2 regions of the Lysinimonas soli genome follow, and region 2 is predicted to be linked to the other one. Evidence: riboswitches for the same ligand, from Rfam matches in the RefSeq annotation. Region 2 holds a riboswitch; the other holds the start of a gene.
The links. A riboswitch is a leader RNA that binds a small molecule or an ion and turns the genes downstream of it on or off. The one in region 2 is predicted to bind ZMP and ZTP.

Region 1: linked by a shared signal. The riboswitch ahead of glyA (serine hydroxymethyltransferase) and the one ahead of purH (bifunctional phosphoribosylaminoimidazolecarboxamide formyltransferase/IMP cyclohydrolase) in region 2 are both predicted to bind ZMP and ZTP.

What each region holds. Positions count from the first base shown of each region.
Region 1 is NZ_JBHSMG010000003.1:148,598-151,997, forward strand. It holds gene purU (formyltetrahydrofolate deformylase) at 1-128, opposite strand, end outside; gene ACFPJ4_RS12495 (MFS transporter) at 247-1,458, shown strand; ZMP/ZTP riboswitch at 1,461-1,542, shown strand; gene glyA (serine hydroxymethyltransferase) at 1,575-2,861, shown strand; gene ACFPJ4_RS12505 (bifunctional methylenetetrahydrofolate dehydrogenase/methenyltetrahydrofolate cyclohydrolase) at 2,858-3,400, shown strand, end outside.
Region 2 is NZ_JBHSMG010000002.1:795,027-798,426, forward strand. It holds gene ACFPJ4_RS11470 (cell division protein PerM) at 1-522, shown strand, start outside; gene purN (phosphoribosylglycinamide formyltransferase) at 532-1,119, shown strand; ZMP/ZTP riboswitch at 1,395-1,490, shown strand; gene purH (bifunctional phosphoribosylaminoimidazolecarboxamide formyltransferase/IMP cyclohydrolase) at 1,527-3,113, shown strand; gene ACFPJ4_RS11485 (DUF4232 domain-containing protein) at 3,216-3,400, shown strand, end outside.

The DNA of each region.
Region 1 (3,400 bases), on a different contig from region 2:
CTCGAGAACTGCTGGGATTCGGTGATGTTGCCCTGAGCCGAGACGATCGCCCCGCTGACGGCGTGCACGATCCCGGGACGGTCCTCGCAGACCAGCGTGACGATCCAATGGGTCGGCGTCGGGCTCACGCCCCCAGCGTACTGGCGGGCGTCTCGGGGGCGCGCTCTCGGTAGGCTGGTGTCGATGCCGCGGCTCGCGGCACCCCGCGGCCGGCGTTCCGAGCCCTCCGATCCAGAAAGTCTCGCGATGAGCGCCGAGGGCTCAGACTCCCGATTCCCCCTGTTCCGCCTGCTCGTCATCACGGGCGCGATCTTCGTCGCCGTGTCGAGCGAGTTCCTGCCCACCGGCCTGCTGCCCGACATCGCCGCCGAGCTGCACGTCTCGGAATCGCGGGTCGGGCTGCTCGTGACGATCTTCGCGCTCACCGTGGTCGTCAGCACGGCGCCGCTGACGGCGCTGACGCACCGGTTCCCGCGCAAGTGGCTCATGGTGACGATGCTCGGGGTGTTCGCCGTGGCGAACTTCCTCGCGGCGATCTCGCCGAGCTACGAGTTCCTGGCCGGCGCCCGCGTGCTCGGCGGCCTGGCGCACGGCCTGTTCTGGTCGGTGACGGGCCCCTACGCCTCGCGGATCGTGCCGCAGCGTCAGCTCTCGCGGGCCCTCGCCGTGACCAACGCCGGCGGAACCGCGGCCTTCATCCTGGGCGTCCCGTTCGGCACAGCGCTCGGTCATGCGCTCGGCTGGCGTCTCGCCTTCGCCGTGATGGGCGGGGTCGTGCTGGTGTTCCTGCTGCTCGTGGTGCTCGCGCTCCCGCACGTCTCGCACCTGGTCACGCTGAAGACCGGCGAGATCGCGCTGCCGCTGCGCCAGGACCGCACGGTGCCGGCCGTCGTGATCGTCAGCGTCACGATCCTGCTGCTCGCGGTCGGGCAGAACGCGTACTACACCTACATCGTGCCCTGGGCCACTCAGGTGGGCGGCATCCCGGCCGGCGATGTCAGCGCGCTGCTGTTCGGCTACGGCGCGGCCGGCGCGTTCGGTCTGCTCATCGCGGGGCTGCTCGGCGATCGGTTCCCCCGGGGCGCCCTGCTGATCCTCGCCCTCAGCGTCGCGGTCACGGTCGCCGCCCTCGGGATCTTCGGCGCCGCCTCGCCCGTGATCGTGGTGATCGGCATGATCGCCTGGAGCGTCGCGTTCGGCGGCATCCCCTCGCTGCTGCAGGGCCGGATGATGCACTCGGCCTCGCTGCGTCTGCGCGACACCGCGGCGGCCTGGACCACGATCTCGTTCAACGTGGCCATCGGCGGCGGAGCCTTCCTGGGCGGCCTCCTGCTCGACGGCTTCGGGATCCGCGTGCTTCCCTGGGTCGAGGTGGCGTTCGTGCTGGCCGGGATGCTGTTCGTCGTGCTGTCGGATCGTCGGCGGATGGGGCTGCTTCCGCTGCACGTCGGCCGCTAGAGTAGGACGGTCGCGACTGGCGTTCGGATGGGTCACCATCGGGGAGCGACTACACGGAAACGGCCGTACGCCTGGGCTGTGACAGACATCCATCTGTTCAGAACTCAGGAGGCACCATGTCCGATACCTTCCTCGCCCCGCTCTCGGTCGTCGATCCCGAGGTCGCGGCGGCCCTCGAGCTCGAGCTCGGCCGCCAGCGCAACACCCTCGAGATGATCGCGAGCGAGAACTTCGTGCCCCGCGCCGTGCTCGAGGCGCAGGGCTCGGTACTCACCAACAAGTACGCCGAGGGTTACCCGGGGCGTCGCTACTACGGCGGCTGCGAGTTCGTCGACATCGTCGAGAACCTGGCGATCGAGCGCGCGAAGACGCTGTTCCGCGCGGAGTTCGCCAACGTCCAGCCGCACTCGGGAGCCTCGGCCAACGCCGCGGTGCTCGCGGCGATCGCGAAGCACGGCGACCGCATCCTGGGTCTCGAGCTGGCCCACGGCGGTCACCTGACGCACGGCATGAAGCTCAACTTCTCGGGCAAGCTCTACGAGGCCCACGCCTACGGCGTCGACCCCGAGACCTTCCTGGTCGACATGGATGTCGTGCGCGAGAAGGCGATCGAGGTGCAGCCGCAGGTCATCATCGCCGGCTGGTCGGCGTACCCGCGTCAACTGGACTTCGCGCGCTTCCGCGAGATCGCCGACGAGGTCGGCGCGCTGCTCTGGGTCGACATGGCGCACTTCGCCGGGCTGGTCGCGGCCGGACTGCATCCCTCTCCGGTGCCGCACGCGCACGTGACCTCGTCGACCGTGCACAAGACCATCGGCGGACCGCGCTCGGGCTTCATCCTGACCAACGACGCCGACCTCGCCAAGAAGATCAACTCCAACGTCTTCCCCGGGCAGCAGGGCGGCCCGCTCATGCACGTCATCGCCGCGAAGGCCACCGCCTTCAAGCTCGCGGCCGAGCCGGAGTTCGCCGACCGTCAGGCCCGCACCATCCGCGGCGCCGCGATCCTCGCCGAGCGTCTCACCGCCCCGGACGCCACGGCCGCCGGCATCGACGTGCTGACGGGCGGCACCGACGTGCACCTCGTGCTCGTCGATCTGCGCAACTCGGCCACGGACGGCAAGCAGGCCGAAGACCTGCTGCACGAGGTCGGGATCACCGTCAACCGCAACGCCGTGCCCTTCGACCCGCGCCCCCCGATGGTCACCTCGGGAGTGCGCATCGGCACGCCCGCGCTCGCCACCCGCGGCTTCGGCGACGCCGAGTTCACCGAGGTGGCCGACATCATCGCGCAGACCCTCCTGCCCGATGCCGACCTGCCGGCGCTGCGCGCGCGGGTGACCGCGCTCGCCCAGAAGTTCCCGCTCTACGGGGGCCTCACCTCGCCGGGGTCGTGGCAGTGACGGCTCGCATCCTCGACGGCATCGCGACCGCCTCGGCGATCAAGGGCGAGCTGGCCGGGAGGATCGCGGCCCTGCGGGAGCGGGACATCGTCCCCGGTCTCGGCACCCTGCTGGTCGGCGAGGATCCCGGCTCGCTGAGCTACGTGGGGGGCAAGCACCGCGACTCGGCCGAGGTCGGGATCGAGTCGATCCGCGTGGACCTGCCGGCCACGGCATCCGAGTCCGAGGTGCGGGCCGCGATCGCCGCGCTCAACGCGGACCCGGCCGTGACCGGATACATCGTGCAGCTGCCGCTGCCCGCGGGGATCGACGAGAACGCCATGCTGGAGCTGATCGACCCCGCCAAGGACGCCGACGGACTGCATCCGACCAACCTCGGACGCCTGGTGCTGGGCGTCGAGGGCGAGCTGGATTCGCCGCTGCCGTGCACGCCGGCCGGCATCGTCGAACTGCTGCGCCGCCACGAGGTGCCGATCGCGGGCAAGCACGTCGTCATCATCGGCCGTGGCCTCACCGTGGGGCGCCCCCTCGGGCTGCTC
Region 2 (3,400 bases):
CACACCGGCGTCGTCGGAGGGCTCGCCCTCACCGCCGGGCAGCTGGCCTTCGTGCCGAACCTGGTGATCTGGGCCGCCTCCTGGTTCGTCGGCCCCGGCTTCGCGATCGGCGCGGGGTCGCATGTGTCTCCGCTCGGCACGGCGCTCGGGCCCATGCCCGCCATCCCGCTGCTCGGCGCCCTGCCGACCGGCGACCTCGCCTTCGGATTCGCCGGGCTGCTGGTGCCGGTCGTCGCGGGCTTCCTGGCCGGGGCGGCGGTGCGGCCGATCGTCGTTCGGGCCCTCGACGACGCCGACGCCTCCCACGGGGTCGCCTTCCTGGTGACCGCGCTCGGCGGCGGGCTGGCCGGCGGCGCGCTGCTCGGGCTGCTGTCGGCGGCCTCGGCCGGGGCGGCGGGGCCGGGACGGTTCCAGCAGGTCGGACCGGATCCCTGGGCGGTCGGAATCGCGGCGGGGATCGAGTTCGCGGTGGCGATCGGGATCGGACTGGCCGCGTCATCCCGCATGCCGCGGCGTCGCTAGGCTGGGCCCGTGCTCCGGTTGGTCGTGTTGATCTCGGGCGGCGGCTCCAACCTGCGGGCCCTCCTCGATGCCTCGGACGACGCCGAGTTCCCGGCTCGGGTCGTCGCGATCGGAGCCGACCGTGACGCGGAGGGGCTCGCGCACGCCGAGGAGTTCGGCATCCCGAGCTTCGTGGTTCCGTTCAACGCCTTCGACAGCCGCGAGGCCTGGGGGGACGAGCTGGTCGACCAGCTGCGGCAGTGGCAGGCCGACCTGGTCATCCTCTCCGGCTTCATGAGACTGTTGCCGCCGCGCGCGGTGGAGGCGCTGAGTCCCGCGCTGCTGAACACGCATCCGGCCTATCTGCCCGAGTTCCCGGGTGCTCACGCCGTGCGCGACGCCCTCGCGGCGGGGGTAGCGCAGACGGGCGCGAGCGTCATCATCGTGGATCACGGCGTCGACTCGGGCCCGATCGTCGCCCAGCGGCGGGTGCCCGTGTTGCCCGGCGACACCGAGGGGCGCCTGCACGACCGCATCAAACTCGTGGAACGCGAGCTGCTCGTCGACGTCGTGCTCGACATCGCGAACGGGCAGCTCGACCTCACCACGCTCGCCTGACGCCCCCGCCGCGTGCCCGCCCCGTGCCGCGTCGGGCTTCGTCGTGTTGCGTCCCCGTCTCGCCCGAGGACCGTCCGCCCTCGTCTCGCGCGCGTGCCCATGCCCTCGCCCCGGAGCGCCGAGACTCCCCGAATCGACCTTCCGCGGCATCCGAAGGTCGATTCGGGGAGTCTCGGCGACAACGAGACGGAACGGAACGAGACGGAACGAGACGGGAGGAGACGGGAGGAGACGGGGAGGGGAGGCGGAGGAGGCGGAGGGATGAGGCGGTAAACTGATTCGGTCGCGACTGGCGTTGAGATGGGTGACCATCGGGGAGCGACGGGTTCGTCACGAACCGATCGTTTCGGCCGTTCGCCTGGGCTGAACCGGATGCCCTGTCCGGTCGTACCCAGAAGGAGCAGTTCATGTCCGGTCCATCCATCGATCCCGCCGCCTACCGCCCGCGCGATCTCGTCCCGATCCGCCGAGCCCTCGTCTCGGTGAGCGACAAGTCGGGGCTCATCGACCTCGCCGCCGCCCTGACCGCTGCCGGCGTCGAGATCGTGTCGACCGGCTCGACCGCCGCCGCGATCGCCGCCGCCGGACATCCGGTGACCCAGGTCGGTGACCTCACCGGCTACCCCGAGTCGCTCGACGGCCGGGTGCGCACCCTGCATCCGCTCGTGCACTCCGGCCTTCTCGCCGACCTGCGGCTCGAGTCGCACGAGGCCGAGCTCGCCGCGCAGGGCATCGCGCCGTTCGAGCTGCTGGTGAGCAACCTCTATCCCTTCGCCGCCACCGTCGCCTCGGGCGCCGAACCGGATGCCGTGGTCGAGCAGATCGACATCGGCGGCCCCGCCATGGTGCGCGCCGCCGCCAAGAACCATGCCAACGTGGCGGTCGTCACGAGCCCCGCCGGGTACGGCGACATCATCGACGCGCTCCTCGCCGGCGGCACCACTCTGCTGCAACGCCGCGAGCTGGCGCGCGAGGCCTTCCGGCACACGGCGCGCTACGACGTCGCGGTCGCGAGCTGGATCGGCAACGTGCTCGCGCCCGACGACGAGGGCTCGGGCTTTCCGGGCTGGGTCGGCGCCACCTGGGACCGCGTCACCCCGCTGCGCTACGGCGAGAACTCGCACCAGCGCGCCGCCCTCTACGGCACTCCCGGCGCAGCGGGCATCGCCCAGGCCGCCCAGCTCGGCGGCAAGGAGATGTCGTACAACAACTACGTCGACGCGGATGCCGCCCTCCGCGCCGCCTACGACCACCACACTCCGACCGTGGCGATCATCAAGCACGCCAACCCCTGCGGCATCGCGACCGCCGACACGATCGCCGCCGCCCACGCCGCCGCGCACGCCTGCGATCCGGTGTCGGCCTACGGCGGGGTGATCGCGGCGAACCGCCCGATCACGAAGGAGGCGGCCGAGTCGATCGCGCCGATCTTCACCGAGGTGGTCATCGCCCCGGGATTCGAGCCGGAGGCGCTCGCGATCCTGCAGGCGAAGAAGAACCTGCGCCTGCTGCAACTGCCCGAGGGCTATGCGCGGGGCGAGACGGAGCTTCGGCAGATCTCGGGTGGCATCCTGTTGCAGCAGGCCGACACGCAGTTCGAGCGCCCGCTGCAGTGGAAGCTCGTCGCCGGTGAGCCCGCCGACGCCGCGACCCTCGCCGACCTGAGCTTCGCCTGGATCGCCTGCCGCGCCGTGAAGTCGAACGCGATCCTGCTCGCCAAGAACGGCGCGAGCGTCGGGGTCGGCATGGGTCAGGTGAACCGGGTGGACTCGTGCAGACTCGCCGTCGAACGCGCCGGCGATCGCGCGGCCGGCAGCGTGGCGGCGTCGGACGCGTTCTTCCCCTTCGCCGACGGCGCGCGCATCCTGATGGAGGCCGGGGTCACCGCGATCGTGCAGCCCGGCGGCTCGATCCGTGACGACGAGGTGATCGCGGCCGCGAAGGAGCTCGGCGTGACGATGTACTTCACGGGGGAGCGCCACTTCTTCCACTGAGTTCACTGAGTCCACTGAGTCCACTGAGTCCGCTGAGCCCCCTGACACCCTCGGCGGCCCCGCCCATTGCCTGCGGGTCCCGGTGCTGCCAGGATTCCGGGCATGAGACGGGCACGGATCGGGCTGCCCCTGCTGCTGCTGCTTGCGGCGGCCGGGCTGCTCGCGGGGTGCGCGTTGCTCCCGGCGTCTCACGACGGCGCGACCCCGTCGACGAGTCCACCCGTTCCGATCACGCCGCATACCGGATACCCGGCTCCGACGCCCCCGCATCCCGGATCGGGCATCGT